Regions from separate parts of the Corynebacterium callunae DSM 20147 genome, predicted to be linked through region 1. Evidence: riboswitches for the same ligand, from Rfam matches in the RefSeq annotation. Region 1 holds a riboswitch; each other region holds the start of a gene.

Region 1 (3,657 bases):
AAGTGAGTGCGAATACCACACAATTTCTGCCTAACAGACAGTGAATTTAGACCCGATCCTGTTTGTTTCCGTGGGAAGGACTATTGTTTAACAGGTACGCGCCACTTCTTTTTATGGCAGCGCCCAAACAACTGCAAACTCAGCGCAGACTCTCATCTGTACAAAACGATCAGGAGACTTTGACAACTATGTCAGTAAACCCATCCCGCCCCGAAGGCGGCCGTCACCACGTCGTCGTCATCGGTTCTGGTTTCGGTGGCCTTTTCGCTGCTAAAAACCTAGCCAAGGCCGACGTCGATGTCACTCTGATTGACCGTACCAACCACCACCTCTTCCAGCCTTTGCTGTACCAGGTGGCAACCGGCATCCTTTCTTCCGGTGAGATCGCACCTTCCACCCGACAGATCCTTGCTAAGCAGGAAAACGTCAACGTTATCAAGGGTGAAGTTACCGATATCAACACCGAGTCCAAGACTGTGACCGCTTCCCTCGGCGAGTACACCCGCGTCTTTGAATATGACTCTCTTATCGTGGGCGCTGGCGCTGGCCAGTCTTACTTCGGCAACGATCACTTCGCAGAGTTCGCTCCAGGCATGAAGTCCATCGATGACGCACTTGAGCTGCGTGCTCGCATTGTCGGCGCTTTTGAGCGTGCAGAGATCTGTGAAGATCCAGCTGAGCGCGAGCGCCTGCTGACCTTCGTTGTTGTCGGTGCAGGTCCTACCGGTGTTGAGCTGGCTGGCCAGTTGGCTGAAATGGCTCACCGCACCCTTGCTGGTGAGTACAAGAACTTCAACACCAACTCCGCAAAGATCATCCTTCTTGATGGTGCTCCTCAGGTGCTGCCACCATTCGGTAAGCGTCTGGGCCGCAATGCACAGCGCACCCTGGAGAAGATCGGCGTTAACGTTCGCCTGAACGCTATGGTTACCAATGTTGACGCTAAGTCCGTCACCTACAAGACCAAGGACGGCGAAGAGCACACCATCGAGTCCTTCTGCAAGATCTGGTCCGCTGGTGTGGCAGCTTCCCCACTGGGCAAGCTCATTGCTGAGCAGACCGGTGTTGAGACCGACCGCGCAGGCCGCGTTATGGTTAACGACGACCTCTCCGTTGGTTCTGAGAAGAACGTCTTCGTTGTTGGCGACATGATGAACTACAACAACCTTCCAGGTGTTGCACAGGTTGCAATCCAGGGTGGCGAGTACGTCGCAGAGCAGATCGCCGCTGAGGTTGAGGGTCGCTCCAACACCGAGCGTCCAGCATTCGAATACTTCGACAAGGGCTCCATGGCAACTGTCTCCCGCTTCTCCGCAGTGGTGAAGCTGGGCAAGATCGAGGTCACCGGCTTCATCGGTTGGGTTCTTTGGTTGGCAGTTCACCTTATGTTCCTCGTCGGCTTCCGTAACCGTTTTGTCTCCGCAATCAGCTGGGGCCTAAACGCTACTTCTCGCAACCGTTGGAACCTGGCTACCACCCGCCAGCAGCTGCACGCTCGTACTGCGCTTTCCAAGCTTGCAAACGATCACGCAACTGATAATGATCAGCCAATCGAGCTGCGCGACACCCACCGTTTTGGTGCCAAGTAAGCTCTAAAGACCTAAGATAAGCGCCTCCTGATTACTTAGGAGGCGCTTTTTTGTGCCTTGTGACAGCGCCCACAAGGACCTTTGCTAGGGTAACTATCAGGCACGGGGTGCCGGGCTGCAGCTCATTGTGCAGCGCGGCTGAGATAAGACCCGTTGAACCTGCTCTAGCTCGTACTAGCGAAGGGATGGCCCATATGGCTGACTCATATCTATCTGCACTTAATATCCTGAGAGAAACCACTCCCCTGGTTCAATGTTTGACCAACGCCGTGGTCATGCAATTTAGCGCCAATGTTTTGCTTGCCGCGGGAGCCTCACCAGCCATGGTGGATACTCCAGCAGAATCTGCAGAATTTGCCCGCATTGCCAATGCAGTGCTGATTAATCCAGGCACACCCTCCACTGAGCAATATCAAGGTATGCACAATGCCATTGCCGGTGCGCAGGCTGCTGGTACACCGTGGGTATTGGATCCTGTTGCTGTTGGTGGTCTTTCCCAACGTACAGAATTTGCAGCGGGTGTCGTCGAAAAGCACCCCACGGCAATCCGTGGCAACGCCTCCGAGGTTGTGGCACTGGCAGGGTTGGGCGCCGGTGGGCGCGGAGTTGATGCCACCGACACCGTCGAAGCCGCCCTGGAGGCAGCTCAGCTCCTTGCCCAGCGCACCGGTGCGGTGGTGGCAGTTTCTGGCGCGGAGGACCTCATTGTTTCCACCGAGCGCACCACCTGGTTGCGATCCGGCGATCCGATGTTGCAATTGGTTATTGGCACAGGTTGTTCCCTCGGCGCCCTGGTCGCCGCTTATCTAGGCGCTACCCGTGGCACGGACATCTCCGCCCACGACGCTGTTTTAGCAGCTCATGCCCACATTGGTGCGGCGGGCCAACTTGCCGCGCAGCGTAGTTCTAGCCCAGGCAGTTTTGCGGTGGCATTTATTGATGCCCTTTATGAGCTAGATTTCGCAACAATTGCCACCCTGTGCAGCATTCGAGAGGCCTAAAATGACCGATTTTTCCCTATATCTAGTTACCGACCCTGACCTCGGCGGAGGCGCGGACAAAGTAGCCGGCATCGTCGAATCCGCCCTTAAGGGCGGGGTGTCAGTGGTACAGCTAAGAGACAAGCTTGTCGACGACAACCTCTTTAGAACCCATGCACAAGAACTTCAAGAAGTCTGCTCCCGTTTTCAGGTGCCGCTATTTGTTAATGATCGGGTAGACATCGCGGCAGAACTTGGATTGCACCTCCATATTGGACAAGAAGATATGTCCTATGTACAAGCCCGTCAGCGCCTGGCAGCAGATCTCATGGTGGGTCTTAGCATTGAAAATATAAGCCAATTGCAGCAGGTTATCGCACAATGTGAAGCCGCAGGTGTGGCTCTGCCAGATGTCATTGGCATCGGCCCGGTTCGCGCAACAGCAACTAAACCGGATGCTGCTCCTGCTTTGGGGATAACCGGAGTAGCAGAAATTGCTGCGCTGGCTAAACGTGCTGGTATTGCTTCTGTGGCTATCGGCGGAGTCAAGCTAGACAACGCTGCAGACTTGTCCGAAACTGACATCTCGGGGCTTTGTGTGGTTTCTGAAATCATGACAGCACTTTCTCCGGCAGCGGCGGCAACAGAAATTCTTCACACATTCCGGGCTCATCGTTCCCCTGCTGTGCCACGGGTTCTTACCATTGCGGGAACTGATCCCACCGGTGGAGCTGGAGTACAAGCAGATCTTAAGTCCATTGCTGCCGCGGGCGGTTTTGGTATGTCTGCAATTACTTCCCTGGTAGCCCAAAACAACCACGGTGTCAGCGCGATCCACACTCCGCCTCTGGATTTTCTGGAGCAGCAGTTTGATTCAGTCTTTTCAGACGTTGTAGTTGATGCCATCAAGATTGGCATGTTGGGCTCAGCTGCCACCATCGCGGTGGTATCGCGCTGGTTGGAAAGCCAGGAACATGGTCCAGTGATTCTTGATCCTGTCATGATCGCGACCAGCGGTGATCGGCTATTAGACCCGGCTGCTGAGCAATCTTTGCGGGAATTAGCTCACCAGGTTGATGTAATCACCC
Region 2 (3,657 bases), 380 kb from region 1:
CCAGCTTTTGAACCTGGGCGAAATTCGGTGACCATCGCAATGGCTGTTGGTAGTGCGCCGCCCAATCCCACACCAGCTAAGAATCGCCACAGGGTAAAGAGCGGAATGCTAGAGGTAAAAGCAAGGAGCAGGGTAAATACAGAGAACACCGAAACTGAGAAAATCATGACTCGACGTCGGCCGAGGCGGTCAGTTAAGAATCCAATTGTAAGTGCACCAATGGTCATGCCGATTAGGCCAGTGGTGGAAATCTGGGTAGCCAACGCCGGGGTTAGATGCCAGTTTTTATCTTCCAACATGGCTGGGATGGTTGCTCCCAAAACCACGAGGTCAAAACCATCAAGCACAATTGCAAACCAGAGCAAAGCAAGTACACCAGAAACACTCTTTGAAGTAGCTGGGGGATTAAGTAGAGAAGAAGACATTGTTCTTAAACCTCAAATCGGGGTAGGTCACGGCCGACATACTGCTCAGCAATGTAGCGCTGGCCAGCTTCGGATCCGAGGACGGAATGCAATTCAGCAAAGCGGCGTTGGGTGGCAAAATAATCTTCATCTGGAACTGCATGCAGCATCGAGCTCATCCAATAAGAAAAGTGCTGCGCCTTCCAGACTCGGGGCAGTGCAAGTTTGGTGTAGTCGTCGAGAAGCGCACTGTCTTTTTTCTTTAATGCGCGCACTAACCCTGGTGCCAGCACAGAGACATCAGCCACCGCTAAGTTCAGGCCTTTGGCTCCGGTGGGCGGGACGGTGTGGGCTGCGTCGCCGGCCAGGAAGAGGCGGCCTTTTTGCATGGGCTCGGTAACTGCAGAGCGGAAGCGTAAAACAGCTTTATCAAAAATCTTGCCTTCAGAAACGGTGATGCCGGGGGAGTCTGCACGCAGGTGCAGCTGCTCCCAAATACGATCATCAGACCACATGTCAGGGGTGTCATTGGGGTCGCACTGCAGGTAGTAGCGTTGCACGGTGTCGGTGCGGGTGGAAATTAGTGCAAAACCTTCGGGATGGGTGGCATAAATGAGCTCTTTTTGGGTCTTGGCAGCTTCCACTAAAATGCCAAACCAGGCATAAGGATATTCGTGGCGGACGCGGACTCCACTGCCCTCGGTAATGATTTTGCGATAAGGCGAGCTGGAGCCGTCGGCGGCAATGACATAATCGGCGCTAATGGTGGTTGAGGAGCCATCAGCCTCGGTGTAAACCACTTTGACCTTGTCATTATCAAAACCTCCAGTGCCTCCAGTGCCTTCAACTGCATCAACTGTGGTGGAAAAGAGAAGCTCGCCGCCATCTTCTAAACGCTTCGCAATAAAGTCTTTGAGATATTCATGCTGTGGGTAAATGGCTACTTTATGGCCGGTGATTTCGGTTAAAGGAATACGGATTCTTTCCCCGTTGATGGAAATATCAATTGCTTCATCATGGTCGGCTTCAGCTTCCATTCGGGCGCCTACACCGGTTTCCCGCATGAGATTCAACGTGCCCTGTTCCAAAATTCCAGCGCGGACCGTTTCTTCGACTTCCTTGCGGGTGCGCTTTTCAAAAACGATGGACTCAATGCCCTGCAAGTGAAGCAGATGTGCCAGCGTAAGTCCCGCAGGTCCGGCGCCGATAATGGCAACGGGGATGTGGTTCATGGGGGAGAGTCCTTTCCTAAAGTGAGTCGGGCTAATTAAATCTGTCCAAGTGACATAGGCCTCAAATTATGGCAAAAGCGATATTGGGGCAAAGTGTTCACTCTGCGAACTTCAGGTATTTTTATGGCGAGTGTTACAAGCAGTGGGAACTCTATTATCCGAATCCGGATAAGGGGGTACCTAGGGGTGTGTTTAAGGGGAGGCTTTAAAGCTGAGAGGATTCAATAGGAATCTTGGATTCTGTCCGACCTATGAGTTAGGGTGATCGAGTACACAATTTTATAGGCACGGGTGCTCGGTGAAATTCCGGGCTGAGATGCAGCACAGCTGTAACCGTTGAACCTGATCCGGATAATGCCGGCGCTAGGGAGGAAAAAATGACTACCACTCGTATGTCCAAAAAGGCTTCACAATGGCGAGTTATTGATATCGTCATCGCGGCAGTGCTCGGTGTAGCCTGCGGCTTGATCTTTGTGGTGTGGAATTCCATTGGCTATGCCTGGACCACCGCTTTTGATGCCCTAACCCCAGGTCTCGGCGGCTTTGCTATCGGAATTTGGCTGCTCGGTGGAGTTTTGGGCGGACTCATTATCCGCAAACCAGGTGCAGCAATCTTTGTTGAAGTCCTCGCAGCCTGCGTTTCCGCAGCACTGGCCTCACAGTGGGGAATTGCCACCATTTACTCCGGCTTGGCCCAGGGAATCGGTGCGGAAATCATCTTCGCCATCTTCTTGTACCGCCGTTTTAACCTCTCAGTAGCAGTGCTTTCCGGTATGGGCGCCGGCCTGGGTGCAATTTTGCTCGAGCTTTTCTTCTACGGCAATGCTGCAAAATCCTTGGCCTTTAACGCAATTTATGGTTCCACCGTTTTGGTCTCCGGAGCGATTTTGGCAGGTGCTCTGGGCTGGTTCCTGGTGCGCGCACTTGCCCGTACCGGCGCCCTAGAGCGCTTTGCCGCTGGTCGCGAATACCGCCAGGAAGTCTAATGACCGTTGCGATCGGCACCCGCGTCATCGCGCGGAACTTCGGATATCGCCATGCCTCTCGCAAAAATCCGGCGCTGCAAAACATCAGCTTTGACATCGCACCCGGCGAGCGCGTCCTGCTCACCGGCGCCTCCGGCTCCGGCAAATCCACCCTGCTCGCCGCGTTGGCCGGCGTTCTCGGGGGAGGCGAGGAGGGTGAGAGCAGCGGTGAGTTGCTTTGCGACGCCTCCTCGGTGGGTTTGGTGCTCCAAGATCCAGACTCCCAGGTGATCGCCTCTCGCATTGGTGATGACGTAGCCTTTGGCTGCGAAAACATGGGAGTACCTCGGGCAGAAATCTGGCCTCGTGTGGAACAAGCCCTTGAAATGGTGGGCCTCAACCTGCCTTTAAGCCATCCCACGAAGTATCTCTCTGGTGGCCAAAAACAACGCCTGGCTCTAGCCGGGGTTATTGCCATGGGCGCGCGCCTTATTTTATTGGATGAACCCACCGCCAACCTTGATCCAGTTGGTCAAAAAGAAGTGGTGGCTGCGGTAAATAAGGTGGTCGCTGAAACCGGTGCCACTTTAATTGTGGTGGAACACCACCATGAACTCTGGCTGGATACGATCGACCGGATCATCAATATCACTGATGGTCAAGATCTCAGCCCAGCTGATTTACCTACCCTTGGCCACCTGCCACCGGCGCGACCTGCAACTTCAACATCTCTGATGCGTGGGGAGAATCTGCTTTGTGCCTGGGGTCCAGCACGCTCATTTTCACTGCCAGTAGCAGCATCCACAGTGATTACCGGCCCTAATGGCGCTGGTAAATCCACCTTGGCATTAACCATCGGGGGCTTGATTGCACCTAAAGCTGGAAAGCTTGAACTGGCAGAGCAATTAAGCCAAGGACTAAAAAAGCCACCGCATCGCTGGAAGTCCGCTGAACTAGCTCAACGCATCGGCACCGTTTTCCAGGATCCTGAACACCAATTTGTCGCCCGTACGGTCCGCGCTGAGCTGGAAGTTGGACCAAAGGTGATGCAGGTTG
Region 3 (3,657 bases), 400 kb from region 1:
TGAATTGCAAAGCTATAGTCCAGGGAATCATCACCCGCGTAGTTCACACCTAGAACCTTGGCATCCGAGGTGACCAGTGGTCCGCCTGAGTTTCCACCACGAATGCGTGCATCATGTTCAATAACCTGGTCCAGCGAAGCCCATAGGGTATCAAATTCAAAATCAGCTTTTGAGACGATGCCGCGAGTTAGAGTGAATTCCTCCGCAGCACCGACCGGATAGCCAGCAGAAAATACATCAAGACCAGTGGTGATATCGCCTTCATACCATTCATAATGTGGCAAATCATCGACATCGAGCTGCACTACAGCCAAGTCGAGACATTCTGAGGCACCTAGAACTTTGACGCTTGCTTTTTCTTTTCCATCTTCACCAAAAGTTGCATCCAGCCGGCCTGCTCCAACCACCACGTGGTTATTGGTGATTGCGATTCCAGAGGAATCGATGATAAATCCCGAGCCTTGCCATGCAGCTTCTGATGCCGTTGTTTGACCAGGTTCAATAAACGTGCCTTGACCACTTATTCGAATGGTGGCGTCCACAATATTGTCAAAGCCAACTGCCGAAATAGATGCGCTTTGCGATGCTTCCACGGTGTTACTAGTTGTGGTTTCATCCGAGGAGGAAGAGCAGCCAGCCAAGAAAATGCTGAGGGTGCCGATGATTACGCAACCGGCCTTAAGTTGCCTTCTATTAACTCGGTCTCTTAGAAATTTTCGTGCCATGACGAGCTCCTAGTTCCCTTGAATGCCCGCTGCGAAGCGACGAAAAACTCAAGATTTCACGCCATTGTGTGCGGGGCAACAGAATCGATAAATAGGAACTAGCAGTGTGTTAATGCAGATACAGCACTTAAGGGAAACAGGTTTTTAAGGTTTTTTCTTAACAGTTAAATCTAAGTGAATTGATAGAAATTCTACTATATTTTTCCCCAAAACTATATAGCTCTTTTTATGCCCCCTCGATTTCAGAGGTATTTATATAAACTTCAATTGACATTTCGTTTTAGGTAAGGCTAACTTTCTTAATATGCAAAAGAACATTAGCCGTCGCTCCTTCCTGGGTGCGATGATCGGAGCTTCCGCCCTCGTTGTCGCAGCCTGCGCCAATAGCTCGAAAGACTCCACAGCTTCTAGCTCCACCACAGCAACTACCGACACCGAACAGAAACAGCGCGTTGTAGCCCTTAACACGGGGCAATTGGACAACCTGCTCAATCTTGGCATCTTGCCAGTGGGTGTCGCTGCAGCTAAAAATGCAGATCTCATCCCACAGTTCCTCCGAGAGCGTTTTGGCGATAAATTTGACCTTGATTCTATTGCTGATTGTGGATTACGCGCAGAACCTGATGTTGAGGCGATTGCAGCCCTTAACCCCACCCTCATTTGTGCAAACTCTCGCGCCGAGGAAACCGTGCTAGAAAAACTGCGGGCAATTGCGCCTGTAGTCACAGGTGCCGGAGGTGGCGAAAACTGGAAAGAAGATTTGGTCACTATCGCGGCTGCCGTAAATAAAGAAGCGGAAGCAAAAAACCTGCTCGCCGCTTATGAGGCAAAAGCTGCCGAAGTCGCAGCTGCTCAGCCAGCAACTCCCCCAACGGTCTCTTTCCTCCGCACCAACGATGATGCTTTCCAAATGTATGGCCTGGAGTCAATGACTGGAACTGTGGCCGCAGATTGTGGTTATGGACGCCCAGCCGCTCAGCAATTTACCGACAAAGCTGGTCATGACCTTTCTGCCGAACTCCTTGCTGAAGCCGATGCTGACTGGATCTTCTACGGTGTCCAAACTGGAGCCCCAAGCCCGGTAGATACCGCACTATGGCCTTCACTGACAGCCGTGCAAAATAATAAGGCCGTAGAAGTTGATTATGACCCCTGGTTTGTTAATGCTTCTCTCGTTTCTGCCGAGATCATCCTCGAGGGTCTTAGCTCCACTATCAAAGCTTAATTAACTCGCTAAAAAGCCCTTGTACACTTCCGCTGAAATGTACAAGGGCTTTTTAGCGGGCAAATTGCAGGATAAAGATGGGAAAACCCCCTAACTCACACGCTAGGTGAAAGTTAGGGGGCAGGTCAGCGGGGTTTAATTCCGCAACCAAGCGATAATAATTATCGCTTCTCCTTGATGCGGGCAGCCTTACCGCGCAGCTCGCGCAGGTAGTACAGCTTGGCGCGACGAACGTCACCACGACGGATGACCTCGATCTTCTCGATGTTTGGGGAGTGTACTGGGAAGGTACGCTCAACACCGATGCCGAAGGAAACCTTACGGACGGTGAAGGTTTCGCGAACTCCGCCACCCTGGCGACGAATGACAACACCCTTGAAGAGCTGGGTACGGGTGTTGGCACCTTCGATAACCTTGACGTGAACGTCGAGGGTATCGCCGGGACGGAAAGCAGGAACGTCGTCGCGCAAGTATGCGGAATCGACCTTATCCAAAAGGTTCATAAAAAATCCTTTGACTAGTAGGGAAAGAGGACCCTGGCGGCACTTCCCCTTTTGGGGCGCTCGGCCGGTTCGTATCCGTTTCAATTATGCGCCGCTGCTACCTGTCCCCCATTACTGCGGGATACGTAGAGTCAACCTAGGTATTCTTTCACATTTACCCCCGATTGACAAACCCAATGCCATACCCGTTGACAAAATAGCTTCCACCGACTTAACTGGCTGCCACTACCCCACGGGTGCCCAAAGCATTGGGCTGAGATTGTGCACTACTGCTGCGCCGGACCGTCTGAACCTGTCTGGTTAACACCAGCGAAGGAAGTGAGGACTTCATAGTTGTGCCTATTCAAAATTCCCCTACCCCACTTGACCTGCGATGTTATGTGGTCACCGGCAGTGGATCCCCTGAACATATTGTGCGTGTAGCCCAAGAAGCCGCAGCAGGTGGCGCGGGTGTTGTGCAGGTGCGCTCCAAACCTATAACCGCCCGCGAGCTGCTGGAATTGGGTGAAAAGGTGGCAACCGCAGTTGCGCTTGCCAATCCGGACACCAAGACGCTTATCGACGACCGCCTCGACGTTGCAGCTATTTTAATGCGCCGCGGACTCCCCGTTCACGGCATCCACCTTGGTCAAAGCGATATTCCAGTTGCAGCTGCTCGTGAATTGCTTGGAGCTGGTGCCATCATTGGGCTAACCACCGGAACCGCCGACCTAGTACACGCTGCCAATGAATATGCCGAGATTATTGATTACATCGGCGCTGGCCCATTTCGGCCAACTCCCACCAAGCAATCGGGACGGCCACCACTCGGATTTGATGGTTACCGAGAACTAGTTCAGATTTCCAAGCTCCCCATTGTCGCCATTGGCGATGTCCAACCTGCAGATGTCTTCGAGCTAGCTGCTACCGGAATTGCTGGTTGTGCCATGGTACGTGCCTTTATGGAGGCGGAATACCCCCGCAGCATTTCAGAAAGCGTAATCACCCAATTTATTGCAGGATCACAAGCATGAATGATCAGGCAATTGTTATTGGTGGCGGCATCATTGGGCTGAGCACTTGTTTTGAATACCAAGAGGCCGGTTTTCAGGTCACGCTTATTGATCGCGATCCGATCTCCGGAGCCACCCAACATGCTGGCGGCATGTTAGCTCCCATGTCAGAGGTGCAATATCAGCAATCTGAGCTGCAAGGATTAATGAAA
Region 4 (3,657 bases), 150 kb from region 1:
AAAAATAGTTTTCCCGCGCGGGAAGCGCCTGATCAAACCGCGCGGTCATTTCTACCTAATCCTGTTCAGTGCCATATTCCCGCTCAACATACTTGAAAGCCTCTAAAGCCTGTTTAAATCCTTCGTGAAAATCCAGGCCCGGGCTTGTTGGCACTATCCCCAGGGAAATATTGCCATAACAACCATTGCGGTCGTACTTCGGACCAATACTGACCATGTAATGCCCATTTTTGGACTCAAAACGCATGAGGCGTCTGGTTGGACTAGATCCACTCCATTCAGCCAGACCACCATTTTTTACAAACCATTCCATCCGAGCCGGATCATGATTCCAACCGCGAATATGTTCCCCACCAGCATCAAACTCGACGAACTGGCCATCCATACGCAGGTTAGTAACTGGCTCCCATGTCGCCCTTTCGCGCAAAACCTTTACTTGTAGGTAGAAGGGTTCGTGTCCTGGTAAATGATGTCCGCAGCTATTGGGCAATGGAGGCTTAGCAGAAATATTCCCCATGGGAATCTCCTTCAAAAAATCGCTCTTCTCTGCATTCTTTTGAGTACAGAGCCGATCTTCCTTCGGGGGCACCGTGCGCGATGCGCGGTTGCCAGTCAGCCTGCCGAAGGGCTTGCGGCTGATCTTCTTGATCGTGAAATCGACATTAACAGACAGCTTGGTCTAGATGCAAGCCGAATTTATAATGTCCCAATCCTTTTGTGTCGATGGATTCACCGATACCCTAGCCACTCTATTCAGGGCATCAGATACGAGCGCTTGAAGAAAAAACAAGAGCCCCGGTGATGTACCAAAATGGTAGGGATCACTCCGGGGCTTAGGAATCCTAAGCGTAAGACCTTGGCGACGTGACTGGCAACTCCCCTACATCTATCGCAGAGCTCGAACAGTGGTTCTCCATCCCTAGAATGAATACATACCGAAATTCTGAAAATCCCGAAAGTTTTTACATCTGGAATACCCAGTTATCTAAAGCATATTTAGAAGATATACAACATGTAGAAGTGCTTTTAAGAAACAGGGTTGACGCCCAATTACGATCTGCTCGTGGCCCCTTCTGGTTTGAAGATGATAGCTATTTTAGATTTGCTCAACAGTTCAAAAAAGCTCTAACAACCGCCAAAAGAAGAACTAAAACAAACGATTCTCCTGGGAAAATAATCACCGCTCAGCAAGTCACATTTAAACGTCGAAAATAGGAACCTCAATATGTTTGATTCAGCAGTTTTTAATGTCGCCTCTTGGATTGAGAAAGGATTCAAGACCACTCACGGGTGTCTGAGATTCGCAGGCAACGGCCGAGTTAGAACCACTACGTAGGCGTACCTCACCATCACCCCGTCGAAAAGCGCCCTCTCTTAACCCCCGCAAGGGGGTAACTTTTACGCGCACGCGTGCAACGCGCTAGTTTTGACGGCAGTCCCCACGGGCGCCCGAGCACGGGCTGAGATCGCGCTGATTGCTGCGCGAGCACCGTTTGAACCTGTCCGGTTAGCACCGGCGAAGGAAGAGAGGAATGGTGCAATGCCGCCTACCCAAAATGAGATCCACCCGAAACACAGCTACTCCCCCATCCGCAAGGCCGGTCTCGAGGTCCCGGAGACTGAAATCCGCCTTGATGACTCGCCAAGCGGCCCCAACGAACCCTTCCGCATCTACCGCACCCGTGGCCCAGAAACCGACCCCAAGCAGGGACTTCCGCGTCTGCGCGAGTCATGGATCACCGCCCGCGGCGACGTTGCCGCCTATCAGGGGCGCGAGCGTTTGCTTATCGACGACGGTCGCTCGGCAATGCGTCGAGGTCAAGCTTCGGCAGAATGGAAAGGCCAAAAACCAGCTCCTTTGAAGGCGCTACCTGGCAAAAGAGTCACCCAAATGGCCTATGCGCGCGCTGGCGTGATTACTCGTGAAATGGAGTTTGTGGCGCTGCGCGAACACGTTGATGCGGAGTTTGTGCGCTCGGAGGTTGCACGCGGTCGGGCGATTATTCCCAACAACGTCAACCACCCCGAATCTGAACCGATGATTATTGGTCGCAAATTTTTGACCAAAATCAACGCCAATATTGGCAATTCTGCGGTCACTTCTTCAATCGAGGAAGAGGTGTCCAAGCTGCAGTGGGCCACGCGCTGGGGTGCCGATACCGTGATGGATCTATCCACCGGCGATGATATTCACACCACGCGCGAATGGATTATCCGCAACTCCCCCGTTCCTATCGGCACCGTCCCGATCTACCAAGCGCTGGAAAAAGTAGATGGCGTGGCCGCAGACCTTAACTGGGAAGTATTCCGCGATACAGTCATTGAGCAGTGCGAACAAGGCGTGGACTATATGACCATCCACGCCGGCGTCCTGCTGGCTTATATCCCACTGACCACCCGTCGCGTCACCGGCATTGTCTCACGCGGCGGATCCATCATGGCCGGTTGGTGTCTGGCGCACCACCGCGAATCATTCCTCTACGAGCATTTCGACGAGCTGTGCGAAATTTTTGCACAATATGACGTCGCCTTCTCCCTCGGTGATGGCCTACGCCCCGGATCGCTTGCCGATGCCAACGACGCCGCGCAATTCGCCGAGCTGAAAACCATTGGTGAACTCACCCAACGCGCCTGGGAATACGATGTGCAAGTAATGGTCGAAGGACCTGGACACGTGCCACTAAACATGATCCAGGAAAACAACGAGCTGGAACAAAAGTGGGCAGCGGACGCGCCTTTCTACACCCTTGGACCCCTAGTTACCGACATCGCTCCAGGTTATGACCACATCACTTCTGCCATTGGTGCGGCTCACATCGCCATGGGTGGCACCGCCATGCTGTGTTATGTCACCCCAAAAGAACACCTTGGCCTGCCCAACCGTGACGACGTCAAAACCGGCGTAATCACCTACAAGCTCGCTGCCCACGCAGCAGATGTGGCCAAGGGTCATCCCGGCGCGCGTGCCTGGGACGACGCCATGAGCAAAGCGCGTTTTGAATTCCGTTGGAATGATCAATTTGCACTCTCCCTCGACCCCGACACTGCAATCGCCTACCACGACGAAACCCTGCCGGCGGAGCCTGCCAAGACCGCACACTTTTGTTCAATGTGTGGCCCGAAGTTCTGCTCCATGCGAATTAGCCAAGACATCCGCGATATGTTTGGCGATCAAATCGCGGAATTGGGGATGCCTTCGGTTGGGGCTTCTTCTGGCGATCCTTTGGAGGGCGCCTCTGGTGGGGTGCAGGAAGATGCCTCTGTTGGGGCGCGGGAGGGGATGGCTGAGAAATCCCGGAAGTTTATTGCTGGTGGAGTGGAGGTTTATCGGCGTTAGACAGAGCGATCCCAGATAGCCTCATATCGTTTTTCGACCAATGGCCAAATAATGTCCTGAACATCCTCCAATGTGGTGACGCCTTCCGCGAACTGCCCCCGAAGGACAAAGTCATGTGGAATTATGCGGCCAGCATGGTCGGTGCGTCCTAGAGGATCAAACATGCGCGTGGCCGTGAATTCCGGGCGAATTAGCACAAATTCACCGGCCAATTCGCGGTCTGCAAATGCCTGCTCCCGCTATAACTGCAATTAATGTCATGTTAAGACCAGCGCCACGACACCAACGTTACACATAATTATCAATGGTCCAGGTGCTAA

The links. A riboswitch is a leader RNA that binds a small molecule or an ion and turns the genes downstream of it on or off. The one in region 1 is predicted to bind thiamine pyrophosphate.
Region 2: it holds a riboswitch for thiamine pyrophosphate, as region 1 does, so the genes downstream of both, H924_RS05110 (ECF transporter S component) here and thiM (hydroxyethylthiazole kinase) in region 1, are expected to answer to the same signal.
Region 3: it holds a riboswitch for thiamine pyrophosphate, as region 1 does, so the genes downstream of both, H924_RS08725 (thiamine phosphate synthase) here and thiM (hydroxyethylthiazole kinase) in region 1, are expected to answer to the same signal.
Region 4: it holds a riboswitch for thiamine pyrophosphate, as region 1 does, so the genes downstream of both, thiC (phosphomethylpyrimidine synthase ThiC) here and thiM (hydroxyethylthiazole kinase) in region 1, are expected to answer to the same signal.

What each region holds. Positions count from the first base shown of each region.
Region 1 covers NC_020506.1:1,445,859-1,449,515, reverse strand. Annotated here, with positions in the region: gene H924_RS06790 (NAD(P)/FAD-dependent oxidoreductase) at 189-1,589, shown strand; TPP riboswitch at 1,683-1,793, shown strand; gene thiM (hydroxyethylthiazole kinase) at 1,784-2,590, shown strand; gene H924_RS06780 (bifunctional hydroxymethylpyrimidine kinase/phosphomethylpyrimidine kinase) at 2,592-3,657, shown strand, end outside.
Region 2 covers NC_020506.1:1,066,061-1,069,717, forward strand. Annotated here, with positions in the region: gene H924_RS05100 (MFS transporter) at 1-425, opposite strand, end outside; gene H924_RS05105 (4-hydroxybenzoate 3-monooxygenase) at 431-1,636, opposite strand; TPP riboswitch at 1,914-2,023, shown strand; gene H924_RS05110 (ECF transporter S component) at 2,014-2,622, shown strand; gene H924_RS05115 (ABC transporter ATP-binding protein) at 2,622-3,657, shown strand, end outside.
Region 3 covers NC_020506.1:1,843,192-1,846,848, forward strand. Annotated here, with positions in the region: gene H924_RS14585 (S1C family serine protease) at 1-725, opposite strand, end outside; gene H924_RS08715 (ABC transporter substrate-binding protein) at 1,030-1,950, shown strand; gene rplS (50S ribosomal protein L19) at 2,112-2,453, opposite strand; TPP riboswitch at 2,676-2,789, shown strand; gene H924_RS08725 (thiamine phosphate synthase) at 2,789-3,466, shown strand; gene thiO (glycine oxidase ThiO) at 3,463-3,657, shown strand, end outside.
Region 4 covers NC_020506.1:1,293,651-1,297,307, reverse strand. Annotated here, with positions in the region: gene H924_RS06105 (hypothetical protein) at 56-517, opposite strand; SAM riboswitch class IV at 534-650, opposite strand; gene H924_RS14125 (Abi family protein) at 865-1,215, shown strand; TPP riboswitch at 1,432-1,542, shown strand; gene thiC (phosphomethylpyrimidine synthase ThiC) at 1,541-3,337, shown strand; gene H924_RS06090 (hypothetical protein) at 3,334-3,501, opposite strand.